Gloeocapsopsis sp. IPPAS B-1203: one gene and its partner. The protein of the gene in region 1 interacts with the protein of each later gene in a pairwise test. Links are inferred from orthologs where the notes say so. Each region holds a gene or a part of one and is shown in the gene's direction. Other genes may lie near its edges. The genes, in order: CSQ79_RS15520 and sfsA.

Region 1 (11,960 bases):
TATACGCGATCGCTACCACCACTGTTAGCCGGAATGAAAATTTCTCAAAAAGCGGCGGCGGCGGGATTTGAGTGGGAAAATATCGAGGGCGTGTGGGCAAAATATCACGAAGAACTTGCCGAATTTCAAGAAGCGATCGCTCACAAACCATTAGAAGAACAACAAGCAGAACTTGGTGACTTGCTATTTGTAATTATCAACCTAGCGCGATGGTATCAACTCGATCCCGACGCAGCATTGCAAGGAACGAATCAAAGATTTGTCCAACGCATCATCCAAATGGAAACTTTTGCACAGCGTCCTTTGTCTGAGTATACGCTGGAAGAATTAGAAAATTTATGGCAACAAGCTAAAGCCAGATTAGCTAAAATCCAGTCTTCTGAGGACGCAGTTTAGTTTTAAGTAAATATATTTTATGGTAAGAGTATTGCTTTTCGGCTTGGCGATCGCGACTGCTACAAGTTTGATTGCAAGTACAGCCTTAGCCCAACCGAGTAACAAATTAACCGTAGTTGTAGATAGAATTGCCCGTCCTAGAGGTCAAGTTTGTTTTAGACTTTACGATAAAGACAAAGGTTTCCCGCAGAGTGATGCTGGTGTGATTCAAAGTGGTTGCACGAATGCGCAAGGCTCTTCAGTTGTAGCAGAATTTCATGGATTACAGGCTGGAACGTATGCGGTAACTATATTTCATGATGAAAATAATGACCAAAAACTAAATACAAACTTCTTAGGTATTCCTAGAGAAGGTTTTGCAATTTCTAACAATCCCCCAGTAAAAATTGGTGCCCCCAAGTTTAACAATGCTAGTTTTAGTGTTGAGGGAGATACAACGATTAGAGTCAATATGCGGTATTTGTAGAGATAAAAATAATTGTGCAATGCTACTTCGAGATAGCATCAATAAGAGTGCGAATAAATTCCCTACTACATAAACAAAGTCCACCTCCGTGGACTCCTAATAAAGCCTTGTTTGAGTGTACGAAGGCACACTTCGTTTGAATAGCCCTGACTTCAGTCGTAGGAAGAGTGCGATTCATGCAGGAAATCTAGCAAAATCGGGTTTCCTCTTTCAATTGAGCCGCTATTTCTTGTGTTTGCGCTAAAAATGCATCGAGAAGCGGCTTACCAAACTGCAACAATGGTTGCACAATTTCCTTACCTGCTGTTGCAGGTGTACCGGCATTGAAGGGTGGTTTAGGTGTATATTCCATCATCAATTGAGCCATTTTTGCTACCTCCTCGCCACATAGCAATTTCAGTAGGGTTAAGCCAAAATCAATTCCAGATGTGACGCCAGCCCCTGTGACACGATTGCGATCAATCACAACTCGTTGGGGTATAACTTCAACTCCTAGCATTGCCAATTGATCTCGAAATGCCCAGTGACAAGTTGCTTTGTAGCCTTGCAGTAAACCAGCAGCAGCCAAGATCATTGAGCCTGTACATACACTAGTTAGGTATTGAACAGATGTAGATTGTTGTTGCAGGAAGCTTAAGATTTCAGCGTCTTTCGTAACTGCGACTTGCCCAATACCCCCACCAGGAACGCAAATCACGTCTAGAGGTGGGCAATCGGCAAATGTTACAGTTGGAGTAAGAGTTAAACCTTCGTTACTGACGATCGGAGTTAGGTTTTTCCAGATCAAATGCAGTTGTGTGTTCGATGGAAATGCTAGAACCTGATAAGCTCCCATTACGTCAAGTTGAATAACATCCGGATAAATTAGAAAGCCAATTTGTAGTTGAGTCATAGTTTACAGTTGCTCGAAATTTATGGCTGTGGAACGATTGTAGGCAGAGTTTTTACACTCGCATAGTCCTCAAGTGGGTACCTCAATACATGGTTTATTCTCTTCACCCTTTATTTCAGGCGATCGCCTCTGCACCTACCCAACAGGCATTACGATTCAGGTTCATGGATAGCATCAGCGGATACTTTGGGGTGCAACGTTGGGGAATTTATCTTTTAGACACGGAAAATAGCTTAGCCAGCGTTGATGTCAAGGGAGTTTCAGAGGCTTTTGTTGAGCAATATCAACAAATAGGTAAATCTGTTGATCCAGTTCTGCGATATGTTGTGCAGTATCATGCTCCAGCCCATGAAGAGTTAGTTTTGCCAAAAGGCGCTTGGAAACAGAGCGAATTGTACAAAAGGTGCTGTGCTACATACGACCATGAGCATATCATGACTGGACCAATCGTTGGGCAAGGTCAATTAATCGGTACAGTGAACTTTGCTCGTATTGGTAATGCACCTGCATTTAGCCAACTTGATTTAGCTAGTTTCGGCGCGGTTTGTATGCATTTGTCTGCACGCCTTGCCCAATTGCGACACCCTTCAGTTGTTCCAAATCCACTATTTAAACGCCTGAGTGCTAGAGAAGTTCAAATCGCTAATCTTGTTGCTAAAGGATTAACTAATGCAGAGATTGGCGCAGAGTTATGGATTACTCAGAATTCTGTCAAACAAGCCTTAAAGCGTATGTTTCGGAAATTGGAAGTTTCTGCGCGGACAGAAATGGTAGCAAAATTGCGTGATATGCTTTAACTTTTGAAAGAAAAGGTTATATTAAGTTCTTAAAAAACTCTAATGCACAAACTTTTACACAGTACTACTATACTTCTCCGTATCGAATTATTTGTTGGTTTATTCGGATTAATACTGTTTTTAGGATACCTAGGGTTTGCTAGCGATCGCGATAATAAGATGCATTTACCAATAACTTCACCGACAATACAGAAATAGCGCGATCGCAGCTTGTGGTTAAGTTAAGTAAGCATTGGTAATACCAACACACCTAAAATAATTGCACCAGTGCCTGTAAAATATAACCAAAAGCGGTGATAGCTGTTAACAACAGTACCTGCATCAGTACGTAGCTGCGCTAAATCTAGCCACGGCATCACACCACGACGAAACCAACCAACAGTACTAACCGAAGAACCAATTAAGTTTTTGACGCGGTTCATACCAAAAAAGAAGTTTCCCAAAGAACCAAAACGCGAAGCATAGCGTAGATAGATCATACCTGTACGAGCTTGTAGCTTCAAATCAGAACCAAACTGATAGCCAGCATCACCACGCCCGATTAATTCACCTTGGAGTCTGATCGGTTTACCGCGCAAGGGGCTGGCGTAAGGATCGGACATTAGGGTGAGAACATCAGAACTTGCAGTAAATTGAAAATTGGGGAACATCACCGCAGCTTTGATTAAAGTTCCTATGCCAAAACCAATTAAAACTGTTGCAAGGATAACTGTTCCACTCGCAACTTCGGCTGAAACTAAGAACAAACCAACAATTAGACCACCAAAAATTCCGATCGCTTGCGCAGCATAAAGCAATACATCTAACGCAAAGTTACCATACAGCTTTTTCTTATCAAGACTTTTGCCTTCAGCAATAACACGACTGAGATCAAACTCTGTTTCTAATCCTAATTGTTCAGCATAGTTACTCAAAGCGCGGATGCGTTTTCCGGTGAGGGGGTGAGTAGAACTCAACTCCATAAACCAACCCCAAGGGTTAAACATATCCCATAAGAAAACACGCCCTAGTTGTTGTGGTGGCGCGATGCGATACGCAGTTCCTGTTGCTGTCGCAGCTTTGGCGTCGTAAATTCCTAACGCACGAGTACCTTCAATTAAGCGACTTGGTTCAGCAGCGTGTTTGCTTTCTTCTAAAATACCATAGGCAATCTTGACTAAAGCGCGAGATAGTGCATTAGGATTACCTGTGGTTTCAGCTGCAAAATGATCGGCAAAATATTCGCGTGTTCGCGACAGATAAAGAAGTAGATAAGTGCCGACTATGTAAAAAACATACGCTACTGCTGCGGCTGTTCCTGCGGCATTTTTAACTTTTTCACCACCACTTCTTCCTACCCTACGCGCAAAGGTGTAAATTAAGTAAGTGATTTGTACTAAAGTTGAAGCTAGCGTCATGACAGCAAAGTCCCAGTGAACAATGTGACCAAGTTCATGAGCGTATACTGTGGCAATTTCTTCGTCTTCTAAGTAAGTAAAAAGCCCTTGGCTGACAACTAAACGCGCCGTATTGGGCAGCGAACCATACGTGAAAGCGGTGGGGTTTTGGTCATCAATAATGCCTAGCCGAGGCTGCTGTAGCTTTTGTTGGGCACAGATGCGTTGAATGATTTTTGCCGTTTCTGGACTATAGCGTTGCACTTCTGCTAAAGATACCCAACGAGTATGATACAGCCAATTCTGCATCAAGTCCATCAGCAGTGGTGATAAGAAAAAGGCTGCGATATTGAATAGAAGTGTACCTGCGATCGCAATATTCAATCCGTTAACCGGATCGTCGCTACTCAGAATGAAAGTTAGTGCTAAAAATAAGACGAACACCATTCCTAAGAGCAATGTTATTGTTACGCCGGATGCTAGCGCCAGATTACTTGCAACACTCGTCATAGCAAGTTTAATTCCTGCTTGTGCGGCTCGTTTGGGTTTACTGTGTGTTATGCGGGATTGTGATTGGCTGTTTAAAGATTCGAGGGCGAGTTTTGCCCACTTTTGAGCTTCTGAGTTGGGATGAGTTGCAAGCTGTTTTGCCAGGGCGATCGCTTGTTGCTTTTGATTTGATTTTTGATACGCTTTGATTAACCAAAATTGTGCTTGTAGATAGTATTTATTGTTATGGTCGATACTACTATTGCAATAGTTTTCTAGTATTTTTACAGCCTCGTGGTAACGTTGTTGTTGGTAAGCTTCTATAGCTGTTTGTAATAATTCAAATTGAGGAGACATACAATTGCCTCTATAAGTTCTTGTCTTTATATATACCCAGAACTTCAAGGAGACTAATGATCCATTCAGAAAGGTTTGATGAAGATTGTATAAATTAAGAGATTAACGAACCACCCCAGCGCAGCGCTAGCGTAGCGAAGCCGAAGGCGTTAGGCACAAAGAACGCGAAGGAAAGAATAGAGAGGTCTCTCTAAAATTCTCAATTAGAACAATGATTGATAGGATTGTAGAGCAGTCATTGTTGTATTGTTATGACTACTCAGATTAACCTTCCTTTAACTGCGATCGCCCGCAAAACTCGTGACTGCGCTCAAAAATTAGCAGTTCTTTCTAGTGAACAGAAGAATCAAGCAATTGAGGCGATTGCGCAAGCTTTAGAAGCAGCTACAGATGAAATTTTGGCGGCGAATGCTGCGGATTGTGCGGCAGCACGAGATACAATTCCTAAACCACTGTATCATCGGCTGAAGTTAGATCGGGCAAAGTTGCAAAGTGCGATCGCGGGAGTCCGTGATGTTGGGAAACTTACCGATCCAGTGGGTGCAGTGCAAATTCATCGTCAGCTTGATGATGGTTTGATTCTCAAGCGCGTGACTTGTCCTTTAGGTGTATTAGGTGTTATTTTTGAAGCTCGTCCTGATGCGGCAATTCAAATTTCGGCTTTGGCAATAAAATCAGGAAATGGTGTCATCCTTAAAGGTGGTAAAGAAGCAATACGCTCTTGTGAAGCAATTGTGAAAGCGATTCATCTAGGATTAGCTCAAACGGCGATTGGTCCTGATGTTATGCAGTTACTGACAACCCGCGAAGAAACTCTAGAGTTGTTGCAACTCGATCAATTCGTTGATTTAATTATTCCTAGAGGTTCTAATGCTTTTGTACGCTTTGTGCAAGAGAATACGCGCATTCCTGTGTTAGGTCATGCTGATGGCGTATGTCATCTTTATATTGACCGTGCAGCAGATTTAAGTAAAGCTGTCGCAGTTGCTGTAGATTCAAAAACACAGTATCCAGCAGCGTGTAATGCCATTGAAACTCTACTAATACACCAAGCGATCGCGCCTGCATTTTTGACGCTTCTCGCCCCAGCGATGCAAAAGCACAATGTTGAATTACGCGGTGATGCAGGAACTCGCGAAATCTTAGATATTGCACCTGCAACAGAAGCCGATTGGTCAACTGAATACAGCGATTTAATTTTATCAATTAAGGTTGTCGATTCTTTAACGGATGCGATCGCGCATATTAATGAGTATGGTTCGGGACATACAGATGCGATCGTGACTGAAAATGCAGAAGCAGCAGATACTTTCTTATCGCAAGTTAACGCAGCGGGAGTGTTTCATAATTGTTCCACGCGCTTTGCTGATGGCTTCCGTTACGGTTTTGGTGCTGAAGTCGGAATTAGTACGCAAAAATTACCACCTCGCGGTCCCGTAGGGTTGGAAGGTTTGGTAACTTATAAGTATCAACTGACTGGTGATGGTCATATTGTGGCAACTTATACTGGTGAAAATCCTAAACCGTTTACTCACAAAGATTTAGACTAATACCTCAAACTAAGGCTTTCAGCAAGGCTTGAAGTTTAAGTTGAATCTCCGCAATTTCGCGATCGGGATTAGAACCTGCAACAATACCTGCACCCGCGTAAAGTCTAGCGCGATCGCGATCAATCAAAGCAGAACGAATTCCGACAATAAACTCACAGTTTCCTCGATCGTCAAGCCACCCTAAAGGCGCAGCGTACAAACCACGCTCAAAGGTTTCATAGTCTTGAATTTTTGTACAAGCAACATCGCGCGAGACACCCGCTACCGCAGGAGTAGGATGAAGCGCAGCAACAATTTCTAAGGGATGAACGTTTGCTGGTAGTTTTGCTTGAATTGGTGTCCACAAATGCTGAATATTAGAGAGTTGCCGCAGTCGCGGTGATAGAGTTTGGGGCACTATGCCCAATTCATACAGGCATTGGGTAATAAAATCAATCACAACACGATGTTCGTGTCTTTCTTTTTCACTATTCAATAAACAATTTGCGAGTTTGGTGTCTTCTGCTAAGGTTTTTCCTCGTGGTGCTGAACCTGCTAGTGCGTCGGTATTTAACTGTTGATTGTCAATACTAATCAAACGTTCTGGACTTGCTCCAAGAAAGTTTTGTCCCTTACCATTACTGACAGCAAAAACGTAACAACCTGGATGAATGTTCCGCAGGTTTTCAAGAGATTGAAACAAGTTAAAAGGGGTCTCGCAACTCACATCAAGAGGATGCGCTAAAACGATTTTCTGGAAATAATTTGACTCAATTAACTTTAAACTAGATATAATTGATTGTTTAAAATTCTTAATATTTTTTATTTGTTGGTTGCGACTGATTGAATTATAATTGTTCTCTGGATTGCTTTGAAGTTTTAATAAGTTTATCGTTCTAATTTTTTGACACCAATCTTGGTATAATCTACTTAAATTTGTTTCTTGCTCTATTAAGAAGTTCGCAACTAATATACAGCGATCGCCATAGCGAGATATCTGCCAACGAGGTAAAAATATAGTAGCTGCTGGAAATGGATAATCTATTTGAGCGGTTTCATTAAAGAAACTGAAGCTACAAAAAAAGTGAGGTCCGGTAGAAGCTTCGTTACTGGTGTCTACTTTAATAATTTTATCGAGACAGGAATTAACAAACTTTTGCGCTTGAGAAAAACGATTTACACCAGAAGTTTGTAGTTGAGCAACAGCATCAATAGCAGCGATCGCTGATTTGTTACTTTTGTTCTCAAAGTAAAAACTTAATTGATTCGGCTGCTCTATTTCCTGAAGTACAACGAGTGGATCGACGTCCTCAACTTCGAGAGAAATATTAACTATGCGTGAAGAATCTGCTACGCAATTTTGTTGACAATGTGAAAGAAACTGATATAGCTCATTGTGGTAAAGATACGTATTAGGACGACATGGTAAAACTGGCATGGATGTCGAAAAAGTAAATTTTTTTAAAGTTTTCTTCCTGGTTTGTGATTAACCGTGGTGTATTTCTAGTAGCATACTTATGCTGCGATTAACCACTCTGCTCGTTAGCGGCAATTTACTAAGCAGGTTTGGGAGGGCTTTTACTGTATAAAACTTCTTTAGTAAAGTACATCATCATTGCAGGTTAATACTCATATTATGTTACAGAATTTGTGTTACAGAATCGACAATATTCAAATAATTCTTTATATTTTTTTCTTGAAAAGATGATGGTTTTATCTACTACAAAGAAGGTTTAATAATATAACAGCTTTTAAGCAAACTAGTAGTTGAATTAAGCTAACATAATGACTACAAAACTGATAGAATATCCAAATACCAAATTATGGATGGCAGCAATTAAGCCACCAATGTACAGTGTGGCAATTATGCCAATATGGATAGGAAGCACCGTTGCCTTTGCTGAGACTAAATATTTTCATCCAGCAATATTTTCTACTTTTATAGCAGCGGCTGTTTTCATTCTTGCTTGGGAGAATTTGAGTAATGATGTTTTTGATTCGGAAACTGGAATAGATAAAAATAAAGCTCATTCTCTTGTTAACTTAACAGGTAATAAATCCTTAATATTTTGGATAGGAAATCTATTTTTAGTTTTAGGGTTATTAGGGATACTATTAATTGCTTGGTGGCAACAAGATTTAACTGTCATTGGTCTAATTTTGTTGTGCTGTTTTTTGGGTTATATGTACCAGGGACCACCTTTTCGCTTGGGATATCAAGGTTTAGGAGAAGTTATTTGCTTCTTTTGTTTTGGTCCCCTAGCAGTTGCAGCAGCATACTATAGCCAAACTCAATCTTGGTCATGGACGAGTTTAGCTGCAAGCTTTATTGTAGGAATTGTGACAAGTTTGATTTTATTTTGTTCGCATTTTCACCAAGTCAAAGACGATATAGCTGCTGGAAAGCGATCGCCAATTGTCCGGCTTGGTACAAAAAAATCCGCACAACTTCTGCTTTGGATTGGTGGTAGTATTTATCTTTTCACACTATTGTTTGTAATTTTTGGGATATTTCCAATTTGGACGTTACTTAGTTTAATCAGCTTACCGTTTGCATTGAAGTTATTTCGCCATGTCTTGGAATACCACAATCAACCAGAAAAAGTCAGTAATTGCAAATTTTTAGCTGTAGAAATGCATTTTTGGAGTAGTTTATTACTAGGTTTAGGCTTTATTCTGACAGCAAGTTAATGACTTGGTAACTGGTGATTGGTCATTGGTAATTGGGTCAACTTATTAACAATTACCTGTTACCCATTACCTAACTCTAAAAAGTATGATTTCTAATATTCGATGTGGAGATACTAACTTATCAATTTGAGTTTCGTGACTACCAACGACAGTTTCAGTCACCGTTGAAAACAAATTATGGTAGCTGGAAAGTTCGCGAAGGAATTATTCTGCGTTTTACAAATAAAATAGGTAAAGTGAGCTATGGAGAAATTGCTCCGATAAGTTGGTTTGGTTCAGAAACAATAGAACAAGCTAAGGCTTTTTGCGATCAGTTACCACGAGAATTAACTCAAGAGGTCATCTTTTCAATTCCTGATACTTTACCTGCGTGTCAATTTGGGTTTGAATCAGCGTTAGAAGAGGTGAGTGATAGAGAACAACATTTAGAGTGTAGTGCGTTGTTGCCTGCTGGGGAAGCTGCTTTAGAGACTTGGCAGAAATTGTGGAGTGAAGGTTATCGTACTTTTAAGTGGAAGATTGGGGTTGAGGCGATCGCAGCAGAACTAGAAGTCTTTAAACAACTTGTGCGCATACCCGTCTCAGCAAAGCTGCGATTAGATGCTAATGGAGGATTGAGTTACAGCCAAGCAAATTTATGGTTACAGACGTGCGATCGCCTCAAAGAAGATCCAACAATATCTATAGAAATAGAATACCTAGAACAACCATTAGCAGTCACAGAATTTGCTGCCATGTTAGAGTTGAGTCACAGCTACAAGAGTACGATCGCTTTAGATGAGTCAGTAGCAACACTTCAGCAACTACAACAGTGCTATCAACAGGGTTGGCGAGGGATTTTTATCATTAAGCCAGCGATCGCCGGTTTTCCCTCACGTTTGCGCCAGTTTTGTCAGAGATATCAAATCGATACAGTTTTCTCCTCTGTTTTTGAAACTCAAATTGGTAAATCAGTAGCGTTGAAACTTGCAACTGAATTATCTTCTCCTCATCGGGCTATTGGATTTGGAGTCGATCATTTGCTTCAAGAACAGGATAGTCACTGGTTAGAAAACTTATGGAATACTCGCTAGAGGATTTTAAAAACTACATAGAACATTATTTGGTTTGTGAAAACAGCGATCGCTTACCGCAATTAACTGAGGAAATCTACTCACAAATTACTCAGTGTCAAATACAAACTCCTCACATTCTCATCGCTGAAAGAGAACCAGTAAGATTTATAGCAAGCTTTATGGCTGCTTGTAGCGCTGGCTATCCGGTGTTTCTTTGTAATCCTGACTGGAAAAAACAAGAATGGCAACAAGTATGTAGTTTAGTTCAACCCGACATCATTTTAGCAAGCAACCAATTACCCATTATCAATTACCAATTACCCATTATCAATTACCAATTACCCATTACCAATTACCAATTACCAATTACCAACCAAATCATGATCCCTACTGGTGGTTCATCAGGCAAAATAAAATTTGCCATCCACACCTGGGAAACACTAACAGCATCAGTTACAGGTTTTCAACAATATTTTCAACTTCAACAAGTTAATTCTTACTGCGTACTGCCACTGTATCACGTCAGTGGATTAATGCAGTTTATGCGTTCTTTTACAAGTAAAGGTAAGTTAGTCATTCAAAACTTCAAGCAACTAGAACGTCGAGAAAAATATCAAGTCAACCCTGTAGATTTTTTTATTTCTTTAGTACCAACGCAACTACAACGACTATTACAAAATTCATTACTCAAAGATCAGTTATCACAATTTCAAACTGTGTTATTGGGTGGTGCGCCAGCATGGAATGAACTATTAGCAGAAGCCCGATCAAACAAAATTCCTCTAGCACTTACCTATGGAATGACAGAAACTGCTTCGCAGGTAGCAACTCTTAAGCCAGAAGATTTTTTACAAGGAAAAGACAATTGCGGAAAGATTCTGCCTCATGCAAAAGTTGAAATTTGTAGTGCGCGAAATCAAATTGGTAATATTAAAATTCAATCTAAATCTTTAGCCTTAGGCTACTATCCTAATGTGTTTGAAACACCTGAGTTAATATTAGATGACTTAGGATATTTGGATTCTCAAGGATATTTAAATATTATCGGACGTAGCAGTGAAAAAATTATTAGTGGCGGAGAAAATCTTTATCCAATCGAAATTGAAATAGCCATTCGCGACACCCAAATGGTCAAAGATATTTGTATTATTGGAATTCCAGATCCTCACTGGGGACAAGCAGTAACAGCTATTTACGTTCCCAACTCAAGTACATGCGTAACAACTTTGCAAGCAACTCTCAAAAACAAACTTAGTAGATTCAAAATTCCCAAATATTGGATTTCCCTCACCGCATTACCCCGCAACACCCAGGGCAAAATTAACCGTCAACATCTACAACAACTTGCCTTAACCTCACTCCAAAAATAGACATATCTCCTTGCTAACTATTCTCCCCACTGCTGCAACCATAGCCCCATTTCCGCAGATAAGCTTTGCCTTTTTCGACTCTCCGCATCAATACAAACGTGCCGAGTTAAAGCTTTTGCCACTACTTTTTCTCCTATCATAATTTCATAAGCAATTGCAAAACTATCATTCTGTAATTTTTGCGGAATCAAACTAATAGATAAACTATCTCCACAAAACAGAGGACGAAAAAAATCTACACTAGCATGAACAATGGGAAATGCAGCAGCAGAATTGCTAAAAAATACCTTAAGATTGAAACCTGAAACTGCTAGTGAAGCTTCGTAAGCTTCATGGCACATTGTTAAAACATTAGCAAAATAAACGACACCAGCAGCATCAGTATCTTGAAAGCGAATAGTACGAGTATAAGTAAATGTCATTTGAGCAAGATGCCTACCCCACATCTAAGATTAATTTATTTGCATTACTGCTCTAACACTATTCTTAATTCTCTTCTACAGGACGAATAATAGGTGTTGCAGGCGTGATTTCGGGTTGGA
Region 2 (11,877 bases), 130 kb from region 1 along the record:
TTAGCGGTGCAATTCACCCGCCACAAGCCCCGCGATTTACCGATATTCTCTCAATTGGTATTGGTGGTTCGGCATTAGGACCGCAATTTGTTGCTGAAGCCCTCGCCCCAGATTTTCCACCTCTGGGAATTCATTTTATTGACAACAGCGATCCTGCAGGAATTGACCGCGTTCTCACACGCTTGCGCAACCGCCTAGCAAGTACATTGGTGATTGTGATTTCTAAATCAGGTGGAACGCCAGAACCGCGTAATGGAATGCTCGAAGTTAAAAGAGTTTATGCAGGGCAGAATTTAGATTTTTCTCACTATGCGATCGCCATTACCACTCCTGATAGCAAATTAGACCAACTAGCGAAAACTGAAAAATGGTTAGCAACCTTTCCTATGTTCGACTGGGTAGGCGGACGTACCTCGGAAATGTCGTCTGTTGGCTTGCTACCTGCTGCCTTACAGGGAATTGATATTCAGGCAATGCTAGCTGGGGCTAAAGAGATGGATGATGCCACTCGCGTACCCGATATTAAACAGAATCCAGCGGCTTTACTTGCACTAAGTTGGTACTACGCTGGTAACGGACGCGGTGAAAAAGATATGGTAGTCCTACCTTACAAAGACAGCTTACTATTATTTAGCCGCTACTTGCAACAGCTAGTCATGGAATCGCTGGGTAAGGAAAAAGACTTGGATGGCAATGTTGTCAATCAAGGAATTGCGGTTTATGGCAACAAGGGATCAACCGATCAACACGCCTACGTGCAGCAGTTACGCGAAGGTGTACCGAATTTCTTTGCCACCTTTATTGAAGTTTTAGAAGATCGTCAGTATGGTTCCCCAGAATTAGAACCAGGAACAACATCCGGTGATTACTTATCAGGATTTCTGCAAGGAACCCGCCAAGCCTTGTATGATAACCACCGCGACTCAATTACTGTAACGATCCCGCAAGTTAATCCGCGCACGGTAGGAGCACTGATTGCACTGTACGAGCGCGCTGTTGGTTTGTATGGTTCTCTCGTCAATGTTAATGCGTATCATCAACCAGGCGTTGAAGCTGGCAAAAAAGCTGCTGCTGCGGTCTTGGATTTACAAAAACGTATATTACAAGTTCTCGAAGACGACAGTCGATCGCTTTCAATCGCAGAACTAGCAGAAAAAGCTCAAGCAACTGACCAAATTGAGACAATTTACAAAATCCTGCGTCATCTTCACGCTAATAAACGTGGTGTCATCTTAAATGGTAATTTCGGCGATCCCAGTAGTTTAACTGTGACGATTAATTAGCGCTCTTCAGTTAGCAATTAGCAATGAGCTTTTTGCTAACACTTATTTTTGTGTCTTTACCATACTTTGGTCTTTTTTGTTCATTTGTAACAACTTTTTATAAATAAGTGACTTAGACTAGAAAGTAAGTCTTGAAATCTATGGGTGCTGATATGAGTTCAGTCAGGGGTGTAGAGATTCATCCGTTATCAGCAATAAAAGGGGGTATGACTGAGTTTTATACCCCTCAATCGAGCCATGAGACAATGCTGGTGCAAATTCCACCAAAAACAATTGACGATCTTTTTGTGCACAAAACACAAACTGACCAGCTATTAGTTGTTAAAGGTAGTTTTGTACTAGTAGTGTTAGTAAATCGTCATTATCAATACATACCCTTGAGCGATCGCAAACCTACGGTAGTAAAAATTCCTCCTGGAGTGTTGCATGGAGCAATAAATCTGTCATCTGAACCTTGTGTATTAGTCAATGCGGTATTACGTCATCGTCCAACAGTTGAAAAAGATTACCAACCGCACAAACCACCGTTTCCTTATGAGATCGACACAGTAAGGGCGATTTTGGCGTTGGAGTCACAAGTTAATCGGGCGATCGCATAGTAATAGCGATCAAAAAAATTTGGTCGCTAAGACTGAAATTGAGAATGTGCATAAATGGCAAGTTGAGCACGGTTGCGCAGCTCAAGGCGATTGAGTAAATGATTTACATGGGTTTTAACGGTTCCTTCCGAAATGTAAAGCTGTTCAGCAATGTCACGATTGGTGCAACCTCGCCCAATTAGCTGCAATACTTCTTGTTCCCGACGAGTTAGCTGAGATTGTAGCTGGCTAGGTACTAAAGGAGCCTTAGTTGCTGGAATACCCGCAATCAACTTCTCTATAAGTTTGGGAGCAAGTTGCGTGTAGCCACGATGAACGAGACGAATTGCTTGTGCCAACTCTTCTGACGGCATATCCTTGAGTAGATATCCTTTTGCACCCGCTCGTATAGCATCTGAAATGTACTGATCGTCATCAAAGGTAGTTAAAACTAATACACTAATGTTTGGGAACGCCTGACAGATGAGGCGGGTTGCTTCTCTCCCGTCCATAAGAGGCATTTTCACATCCATTAACACAACATCTGGTTGCAGCGTAGTGACTTGATCTAGGGCTGCTTTGCCATTGTTGGCAATTCCAACAACTTCTAAGTCTGGCTCTAGGCTTAACATAGCTTTTAAACCCTGGCAGATAAGAGTCTGATCGTCAACCAACAGCAGGCGAATCATGTAGTGTGCTCCGAAACGTCTAATAATTTAATACACGAGCGACGTTTCTGATTAAGTAATTTCTGTTATTTTGAAATCATATCATCTCCGGTTAAATAATCAGAATAACAGTATTATTACGGTGTTATTAGTCACTAGTCACCTTTGTGGAAAGATTTTGTGCTGCGACTTGTGTCGGCAGGCTAACAATGATGCGACAACCACAACCAAGGGCTGTTTCCAGGCGAAAATCTCCGTCTAGTGCCGCTACTCGTTCTTGTATTCCTTGCAGTCCAAAGCCGCTAGTATCAGCCGTTACATCGAATCCCTGACCGTTATCTGCGATCGCTAGATGTACCACATCTGACGTTGCTTGCAGTTGAAGTTGAACTTGGGTAGCTTGTGCATACTTGCAGATATTAGTCAAGGCTTCTTGGATAACTCGATAAAGTGTTTTCACAATTTGAGGTGACAAATCTGCTTTGACATCAATATTGCTTGCAGTCTCGATTCCTGTACTTCGACGAAAATCTTCCACAAGAGCAGCGATCGCCTCTAAAGAAGGTTCGGCTTGAGCATCTGCCCGCAGTGCATTTACCGATTGACGCACCTCTTGCATTGCCAACTTTCCCAACCGTTGCGCGTGTTCTAAAAAGGCTTGTGCTTGATCGCGATCGCGCTGCCAAAGCTTTGCAACTGTTTGCAGTTGAATGTTCAAGGTTGTCAGCGCATGACCTAAGGCATCGTGAATCTCGCGGGCAATGCGATTGCGTTCTTGTACTGCTGCTAAGTCTTCAACTTGCAGCGCATACTGCCGCAGTTGTTTATGCGCAAGTAACAGTTGTTGCTGGGTTTGGCGCTCTGCTAACAAAGTGTTGACCAACTGCGACACTAAAAACAGCACTAGCCCAAACATCAAAAATTCGGCAATTTGGTGCATCAAAATTCGCTGTAACTGAACATCAGGCAGTATCAAAGGCAGAAACGTGCTGAGATATTGCATTTGATGTACTGCAAACAAAATTAAAGACAAACCTGCAACAATCCAGCGTCCTGGTGGCTCGAATAAAAAGCAACTCCGGATCATCACAATCACATACAGCGTGGGCAAGATGTGCAAGTATCCCAAAATTGTCCCGCAAAATATCAAACTAATCTCAATCGCGGTGTAGACATACCGCATGAAATTGCTACCACTAGGCAGCATTAACCCCATCAACCCCAACAAAGCTAAGATCAATAGATGCTGTACCGGAATACTTTGCCGCTCCCATGCTTCAAACACCGCCATTGCGGTACAGCTAGCAAGCATCGCCCATTCTGTGTAGAGCAAGAATCGGAAGGGAGTAGGTTGGAGTGGCGACAGAAGCATAGGTATCCTTGCTAAAGTTGAGAGCTTATTTTATTAATACTGCGAACAAGCTTGAATGAGTGATTGCAAAGGAATTTTTCAAACTTTGGTTGCAGACGTTGCGTGATGTTGATCAAAAGATAGAGTAATCGGGTCAACGAAAGTTAGAGTTGTTGTCATGATTTCGTTGATGTGGAATTCAAACTTTCTTTAGACGCTGAGCCAGGGTTGAGTTGCATAAGATTAGGTCATCGAGCAGAACGCAAACGCACTTGTTAACTGCTCGCACCAGAAAAGCAATTTGATTTATCTAAATTAAGGAATAACTCATCATGGTACAAGTAGTAGGAACTGCTGGTAATGACGCACTGATTGGGTCGAATGGAGATGACCTGATTCAAGGACTTGCGGGTGACGATCGCCTCAGTGTTGTCCAAGCGTTTATTAATCAACCGAATGGAATTGTGAATCTAGGCGATCCAGGCAACGATACCCTAGATGGTGGTGTTGGCAATGATACAATGACGGGTGGAATTGGCAATGATACATATATTGTCGATAGCGTGGGTGATACAGTCATTGAGTTTTTCGGCTCAGTCATTGATCCTGAAAGTGGTGGCATCATCGAAGGTGGCAATGATACTGTTCGGGCTTCGGTTGGTTTTACCTTGAGTAATTTTGTCGAAAACTTGACGTTGACAGGCACTGCCAAGATTAATGGTACCGGCAACGAACTCAATAACGCGATCAGAGGAAATGGTGCTAATAATACGCTGAATGGTTTAGCAGGCAATGACACGCTGATTGGTGGCAATGGAGTTGATATTCTCAATGGTGGTGCAGGTAACGACCAACTCTCCGGTGGCAAAGGCAATGATGTCTTAGTAGGCGGTGCAGGTGCAGATCGCTTCTTATTCGATTCTGGTAAGTCGTTCCAGCGCAGCGACTTTGGAGTTGATACCATTCGTGACTTTGTGACAGGAACCGACAAGATCGTTCTGGATCAAACCACATTCGGAAATATCACGGTGAATGATATTGAGATTGTCGCTAATGATGCGATCGCTGCTACTAGCGATGCATTAATTAGCTTTAGCCTTGGCTCGGATCGCGTCTTCTTCAACCAAAACGGTGTTCAAACTGGCTTTGGTACAGGTGGTGCTTTTGTCCAACTGCAAGGACTCCCAGAAATTACTGTTAGCGACTTTACAATTCAGGTGTAAAAATTGTTAGAAGGGGCGAGGAGCGAGGGGAAAATATAAAAACCTAGCCCTGTTAATTAGAATTGTGATGTCCCCGATTTTAATCGTGGAGTAGGAGAAAAGGTATCTAAAATGAGATCCTCACTTTTAAGCATGGGGGTGTCTCACTCCTCGCTCCTCTTGAAGTCGTCGCTAGCTGTTAAAGTAGTAGAGCAATCCTATCTAAGTTATAAACTCTTTTTTGCACCAAACCACACCAGCGTATTGCCAGCACAATGTTAGCCGCAGGCGGTAGGATCTAAAGGTCTCAAAGAAAAGACTTCACAAACAATTTAGGGTTGCTATGCTATTATTCTGGCTTAGTGATGACGTTTCTTTACCACTACCCAACGTTATATCCTGGTGTTCTTCTCAAACGCTACAAGCGCTTTTTTGCAGATGTGCAGTTGGAGTCTGGAGAAGTTGTTACAGCACATTGTCCGAATACTGGACCAATGACGGGCATTTGTCAACCTGGTAGTACTGTGCAAGTATCTTATAGCGACAATCCAAAGCGATCGCTTAAGTACACCTGGGAAATGATTCTCGTCAATGATAATGAGCCTACTTGGGTAGGTGTTAATACGAGTTTACCTAATCGGATTATCAAACTAGCGCTAGAACAAAATCTGTTTCCTTTGGGGAGTTACAACAAGATTCGTTTTGAAGTTCCCTATGGTACAGATAAAAAAAGTCGAGTAGATTTTGTTTTAGATGGCGATTGCGCTTCGCGCAGCACCAGAGGCGATCGCACAACTTATATTGAAGTAAAAAGCACAACTTGGGTAAACGGGCGAACTGCGTTATTTCCTGACACCGAAACAACACGCGGACAAAAACATCTACGCGAACTTACGGCATTAATACCAGCAAACGATGCGGTGATGTTGTACTTTATCAATCGCGGTGATTGTACTGCGTTTGCACCTGGAGATGGTGCCGATCCAATTTATGGTCAATTATTACGGGCTGCGATCGCACTTGGGTTAATAGTCTTACCGTGTCGCTTTGAAATTACTCCTGAAGGTATCAGCTATTTAGGATTAGCAGAGTTAAGAGTTTAAAAAAATACCAATTACCTATTACCCATTACCACTTTCACAAAAAAGTCGAAAGTACAAAAAGTATTCCTAAGTGCCAGAATACCAGGTTGACAGCGATACCTGTGGCAATTCCGGCGATCGCCCAGCGTTTTTGATGTTGCTGAAAGTGTTCAATACTTTGCCAACGACGACTTTTCCACGCCCATTCATTACCTTTAACACCAAGAGCGATCGCCATCCAAAACCCCAATACAGGAACCCAAGACAAAAAACCAATCCACACGCCATTTGAAATTAACCAAAAAGGTGCAAGTAAAAATGCACCCCAGTTCCAACCTTGAATTTCTTCTGGTACGCAGATTGAGGTATCAAATAAACCACCTTTACCAGAGTTATTCACCACAGTAGTACTAACAACAATCCCCGATTCTAATGCAGCTAAAGCTTGACGTGCAGAATTGAATCGTTTTTCTACTGCTGGTTCTGTGATTTTCTGCAACCAGCTAAGCAGACTAGAGCTACAATTTACCAAGTCAGCAAATTGAAAATGTAAGTTGTGCTGGGGTAAATCTGCAGGTGAAGTACCAGTAAGTAGATGAATTAAAGTTGCACCCAAAGCATAAAGATCAGATGCAGCAACAGCTTTCCCGCCAAATTGTTCTAAAGGCGTATAACCGTCAGTGCCAACGACTGTAAATGTCTCACCGAGATGTGTATCATATTGAACTGCACCAAAGTCAACTAAATATACTTTCTCATCGTTACTCCAGATTAAATTACTCGGTTTGATATCGCGATGGATAAGTGGCGGATACAACTCGTGGAGATATACGAGGATGTGTAATACTTGTGCAGCAATTTGACGAATTTGCGATTCACTCAAGCATTGTTGCTGCCATTGTTGTAGTGATATGCCAGGAATATACTCTTGAACTAAAACATAAGCAGGTGATTGTGCTTCTAGCCAGAATGCGTCTCGATATTGGGGAATTTGAGGATGACTGATGTGCTGTAAAACTTGGGCTTGGCGTTCAAATAGTTTTAATTCTTCCCATTCTGTCACATGACTAAAAAACAGTACTTTTACAATCACACAAGTGGTTGGGTGTGTGCAATCAACTGCTAGCCAAGTTTGCTTGCTTCGGCAATTCTTCAGCTTTTCCTGAAGTTGGTAGCGCCCTTGTAAAAGTTGTCCGCATTGCAGCATGAAATTGCGATTCCTTAAAGCCCCTTCTCTAATTTAGTCAAAGTGAGAACTATGCAGTAACGATTTTGTGTATCTCTACCAAGGTAATATCTCACCGTTGCTGTGCCAAAAAATCCCTGTATTTTCCAACGTTAATTGATCAATTCGCGTTAACAATCCTTGTACTGAGGCTTCCGCTGTAATGCCATTGACTGTAAAATTCGTCATGCGAGTTTGCACTAAGCCTGGATGTAAAATAGCTACAGCAATGCTTTGTGGTTTGAGATCGTGGGCAAGCGATTTACCTGCCATAGATAGTGCCACTTTTGACATCCGATAGCCGTAAGATCCACCAGAAGTATTATCTGCAATCGAACCCATCCGGCTTGTCATCAATACAACCTTTGCACCAGATTTTAGGCGAGGAAGCAATACTTGAGTAACCCGCAATGCACCAAGCGCATTAACCTCAAACTGTTCTCGAATACTATCAAAGTCGAGATGTTCTAATGTAACGCGCTTGATAATACCAGCATTGTTGATTAAGACATCAATCGGGGTTTCTCCTAGTCGCTTGTGCAAATCTGCAACTGAAGCATCAGAGGTAATATCAATACCTTCTTCTAAACGAACTCCTAACGCCTTTAACTCATCCGTTGCTGTTCGACAAACTGCGATCGCACTATCCCCGCGCTGCTGAAGTTGACGACAATATTCATAACCAATACCGCGATTTGCCCCTGTCACTAAATATGTTGCCATAAGATGCTTATACTGCGATGACCCTTTCTTATGTTAGGCGATCGCACTCTATAACCTCATTCATCCACTTTCCTTCTAGTTGCTTTAATCCGCGATCGCTTATTTTTACTATCAAGCCGTTTTTGCTGAGAAAGATACGATGGCTTAGTGGGTTTACGCTTTTTAGGGATAACCATGACACTTTGAATCAAATCTTGCAAGCGTTTCAGTGCTTCCTCACGATTTTGTTCTTGGCTGCGATGTTCTTGTGATTTAATCACAATCACGCCGTCTTTTGTAATGCGTTGATCGCTTAGTTGCAATAATCGTTCTTTATAGAGATCAGGTAATGAGGAAGCTTGGATATCAAAGCGCAGATGAATTGCTGTCGCCACCTTATTGACATTTTGACCGCCCGCCCCTTGAGAACGAACGGCACTCACTTCTATTTCGCTATCAGGAATAGTGACTGTTTTAGACACTTGTAGCATAGTTGATCTGTATTGGCGTTAAAGAGCATTTGAAAAAGAGAAAAGCCTGTACAAGGTAGGTTATCAACACAGAAAGCGTGACAACCTGATAAAGCTTTATACAAATGCTACCTAAGAATGCGAGTGCAAATGAATTCACCGCCAAACAAACATAGACGCAAAGCGGTGAACAGCGCGTTGGGCGGCTGCGCCGACTTGAAGCGACTGCGAACCCGAAGGGCTTCCCGTAGGGTAGTCCACGGAGGTGGACTCAGATTGAGAATTGCAAACACATCGCTATAATCTTGACCAATAAATTCATTGGTGTCTAAACTAAACCGATTGAGATGACAATTATCTTAGGTTGCTTTATATTACCTAGTATTTGTCTTGCAGCAGTTGAATGAGCAAAGATCGCCACGATAAATACAGCTACTACAATTAGAATAAAACGCCCAAATAACCTTGCTTTCCAAAACTGTAAAATACTTTCCAGCGCTCGACTTAACAAACAAAGCTGGGCAAAAGCGATCGCCCTCATGCTGTTTAACCTGCTCATGCTTTCATATGTAGAGTTATGCAGAAAACTTACAAAAGTATTGTTAAGAACAGGCTATGAGACTGATAAGTTAATCTTAAGCTTATTTTTCTTGCTCAAATGTCGCTATTATGAGGTCATGAGTCGCTATGGATGAGCAACCACATTCTTTACTAAAAGCCTCAGATATTAACTCTATGGATGAGTTTGAATTTCATCATCCACTCAATCCCAAATCAGAAATTTATTGGCGTAATATCAGTCGTGTTGTTGGGCTAGAACATATTGCCATTACACTTGCTCGCGTACCATCAGGAAAAGAATCTTTTATTTATCATCTGCACCATCATGAGGAAGAGTGGATTTACATCCTTTCTGGTAGAGGAATAGCAGAAATTGGAGACAGCGAATATGAAGTAGCTTCAGGTGACTTTATGGGCTTTGGGCTACCGCAACAACCACATCATCTCCGTAATCCTTTCAATGAAGATCTCGTTTATTTAATGGGTGGTGAAAAAGTTCGTTGCGATATTGGTGTTTTTCCTCGATTGGGTAAACGTGCGATCCGCGATGGTGATGCAGCATACATTATTGATGATTCAAAGCTACAAGATTTTTGGGATAGTAAACAAGAGAGTGATGATTAGATAGCACAGTGTTTGACCAATACGCTAAAAAACGCAATTCTAAAATTGTATGAGTACGACAACGCTAAAAAAACTAACTTTCATCGAATTTCTTGAACAATACCCAGATGGCGAAGGTATCTTTGAACTTGTGGATGGAGAAATTGTTCAGGTGGAACCGACGAGAGCGCACAAAAATGTGGCAAGATACCTTGTTAGATGCATGGATCGAGAAATTGAGCGATTAGGACTTGATTACATTGTTGACAAAGATATCGTCATCCGCACTGTCAAGGCGTCTGGTAAAGAACAAGGCAGAAACCCCGATGTTGGTGTGGTTTTATCAAGTGTGTGGAACAATAATGTATCCGCTTACGGTGCGGTAACTGAACCGATTCAACTTGCGGTAGAAGTTGTTTCTACGAATTGGGAAGATGATTATATTGATAAGTTGGATGAGTATCAAAGGTTAGGAATTGCTGAGTATTGGATTATTGATTATTTAGCGATCGCTTCTCGCACTATCTTGGGTTCGCCAAAATTTCCTACTGTTTTTGTTCATCAGCTAGTCGATAGCAAGTATCAAACACAAGCTTTTAAAGGCGCGGATAGAATTATCTCACTAACTTTTCCAGAAATAAACCTCACTACAGAACAAATTGTTGCAGCTAGCCAAATGTCAAAACTTTAATATTACAGACAACATCTATCGGGTAATAGATACTTTGTTCAATGACCAGTCACCAGCCCTGAAGTTACGTTTATTTTGACTCATTTACTTAATACTATAGTTGCTTCTTAGTGAGGTGGATAAGAATTAGCTAAATATCAACCCATTTACGGAGCAAGTTAGCATGAGTTTTGCAAATGAGGTCAAATTCTGGTGTTTTACCATATTTCTCAAACATCACTTGTTTGGTAGTATCCAAGTCAAAGAGAATTTCTCGCTCGTTTGAATCGCGGATCAAGCTTTGTATCCAAGTAATAGCCGCAAGTCGAATTCCAGTTGTTACAGGTTCAACACGATGTAACGTTGAAGAAGGATAAGCGATCGCCGAGCCAGCAGCCAGTTTAAATGTCTGTTCGCCTAACGAAGTTTCAATAACAAGTTCACCACCTTCATAAGTATCAGGAGAACTCAGAAATAGTGTTAACGATACATCTGAGCGCATTGGCGGTATTCCCATCAATGCATTATCTACGTGATAGCCATAGTACATTCCTGGCTCGTAGTAACTAAATAGTACTGGACGTATTACTTTTGGTCGTATGGCAGCTTGAAACAGCCGATTGCGTTGCAGTGCTTGATGCACAATCGGACGCAATTCCTGTGTTATTATGGAATCTCCTTTAAGCTGAGTATTATTTTTTACTTCTTTAGTGTGCCATCCTGCTGTTAGTTTACCATCAACAAACTCAGCAACTTTAAGTTTTGTCGTGATTTGTTCAAGTTCATCTAAAGTGAGAACTGCATCGATGCATAAAATCATAATTGATCCGACGTTTACTAAAAGGACAGCCAAGACGGCTATCCCACATTTAAGTAAGTTATATTGAATTAGCTTTCACCACCTTCCCCAGCCTCACCAGCCTCACCAGCCTCACCAGCTTCTCCAGCTTCTCCACCAGGAACAACAGGTTGAGTTTGTGTTGGTTCTCCAACTTCACCGGCTTCACCAGCTTCTCCACCAGGAGTTGTCCCACCATTACAAGCTGAAACAGTTGCAGCTAGCCCAAGTGCAAGAAACATTTCAATTGCTCTAGAACGCACGATCAATACTCCTCAAATTAAAATATCTGTATTATCTCAATAGATTGCAATATTTTAAATTGCTAAACTTAGGCGAGATCCATTTTGGGTTTTAGCAACTTCAATTCGAGCTTGAAAAGCTTCTTTAAAGTAAGGCATATGCGTCACTGTGAGAATACAGGCAAAATCATTGGCGATCGCATTGATTGCCGCAATTAAGCGATCGCACCCTTCTTGATCTTGAGTACCAAAGCCTTCATCAATAATGAGTAATTGTAGCGCTGCACCTGCTCGTTGGGCGAGAAGTTTCGCTAATGCAAGGCGAATTGCAAAGTTAATCCGAAACGCTTCTCCTCCTGAGTAAGTCTCATATGGTCTTGTACCGCGTGCATCGGCAATAAG

What was found.
Region 2: the proteins of CSQ79_RS15520 (region 1) and sfsA interact in binary tests that used the Escherichia coli proteins (3 or more experiments, as listed by UniProt). The link is inferred for Gloeocapsopsis sp. IPPAS B-1203 from one-to-one orthologs.

What each region holds. Positions count from the first base shown.
Region 1 is NZ_PEIG01000008.1:101,053-113,012, reverse strand. The notes cover bases 4,225-7,173. They hold CSQ79_RS15520 (glutamate-5-semialdehyde dehydrogenase), read left to right. Parts: upstream 4,225-5,024; coding sequence 5,025-6,323; downstream 6,324-7,173. Other genes in these bases: CSQ79_RS15515 (isochorismate synthase), read right to left, coding at 6,328-7,173; CSQ79_RS15525 (M48 family metalloprotease), read right to left, coding at 4,225-4,773. Outside these bases: mazG (nucleoside triphosphate pyrophosphohydrolase), read left to right, coding at 1-396; CSQ79_RS15540 (DUF2141 domain-containing protein), read left to right, coding at 416-862; CSQ79_RS15535 (DJ-1/PfpI family protein), read right to left, coding at 1,050-1,754; CSQ79_RS15530 (helix-turn-helix transcriptional regulator), read left to right, coding at 1,844-2,551; more of CSQ79_RS15525, read right to left, coding at 2,773-4,224; more of CSQ79_RS15515, read right to left, coding at 7,174-7,740; menA (2-carboxy-1,4-naphthoquinone phytyltransferase), read left to right, coding at 8,088-8,993; CSQ79_RS15505 (o-succinylbenzoate synthase), read left to right, coding at 9,098-10,066; CSQ79_RS15500 (2-succinylbenzoate--CoA ligase), read left to right, coding at 10,051-11,418; CSQ79_RS15495 (acyl-CoA thioesterase), read right to left, coding at 11,436-11,840; CSQ79_RS15490 (UPF0182 family protein), read right to left, coding at 11,905-11,960. UniProt on the Escherichia coli protein: Catalyzes the NADPH-dependent reduction of L-glutamate 5-phosphate into L-glutamate 5-semialdehyde and phosphate. The product spontaneously undergoes cyclization to form 1-pyrroline-5-carboxylate.
Region 2 is NZ_PEIG01000008.1:230,681-242,557, forward strand. What follows is about bases 4,451-7,316. They hold sfsA (DNA/RNA nuclease SfsA), read left to right. Parts: upstream 4,451-5,447; coding sequence 5,448-6,185; downstream 6,186-7,316. Other genes in these bases: CSQ79_RS27870 (calcium-binding protein), read left to right, coding at 4,451-5,103; CSQ79_RS16090 (serine/threonine protein kinase), read right to left, coding at 6,220-7,316. Outside these bases: CSQ79_RS16060 (glucose-6-phosphate isomerase), read left to right, coding at 1-1,283; CSQ79_RS16065 (cupin domain-containing protein), read left to right, coding at 1,436-1,882; CSQ79_RS16070 (response regulator), read right to left, coding at 1,909-2,550; CSQ79_RS16075 (sensor histidine kinase), read right to left, coding at 2,678-3,901; more of CSQ79_RS27870, read left to right, coding at 4,213-4,450; more of CSQ79_RS16090, read right to left, coding at 7,317-7,371; CSQ79_RS16095 (SDR family oxidoreductase), read right to left, coding at 7,447-8,112; alternative ribosome rescue aminoacyl-tRNA hydrolase ArfB, read right to left, coding at 8,169-8,582; CSQ79_RS16105 (hypothetical protein), read right to left, coding at 8,890-9,120; CSQ79_RS16110 (cupin domain-containing protein), read left to right, coding at 9,249-9,746; CSQ79_RS16115 (Uma2 family endonuclease), read left to right, coding at 9,796-10,416; CSQ79_RS16120 (Fe2+-dependent dioxygenase), read right to left, coding at 10,547-11,215; CSQ79_RS16125 (hypothetical protein), read right to left, coding at 11,284-11,496; exonuclease subunit SbcC, read right to left, coding at 11,551-11,877. UniProt on the Escherichia coli protein: Binds to DNA non-specifically. Could be a regulatory factor involved in maltose metabolism.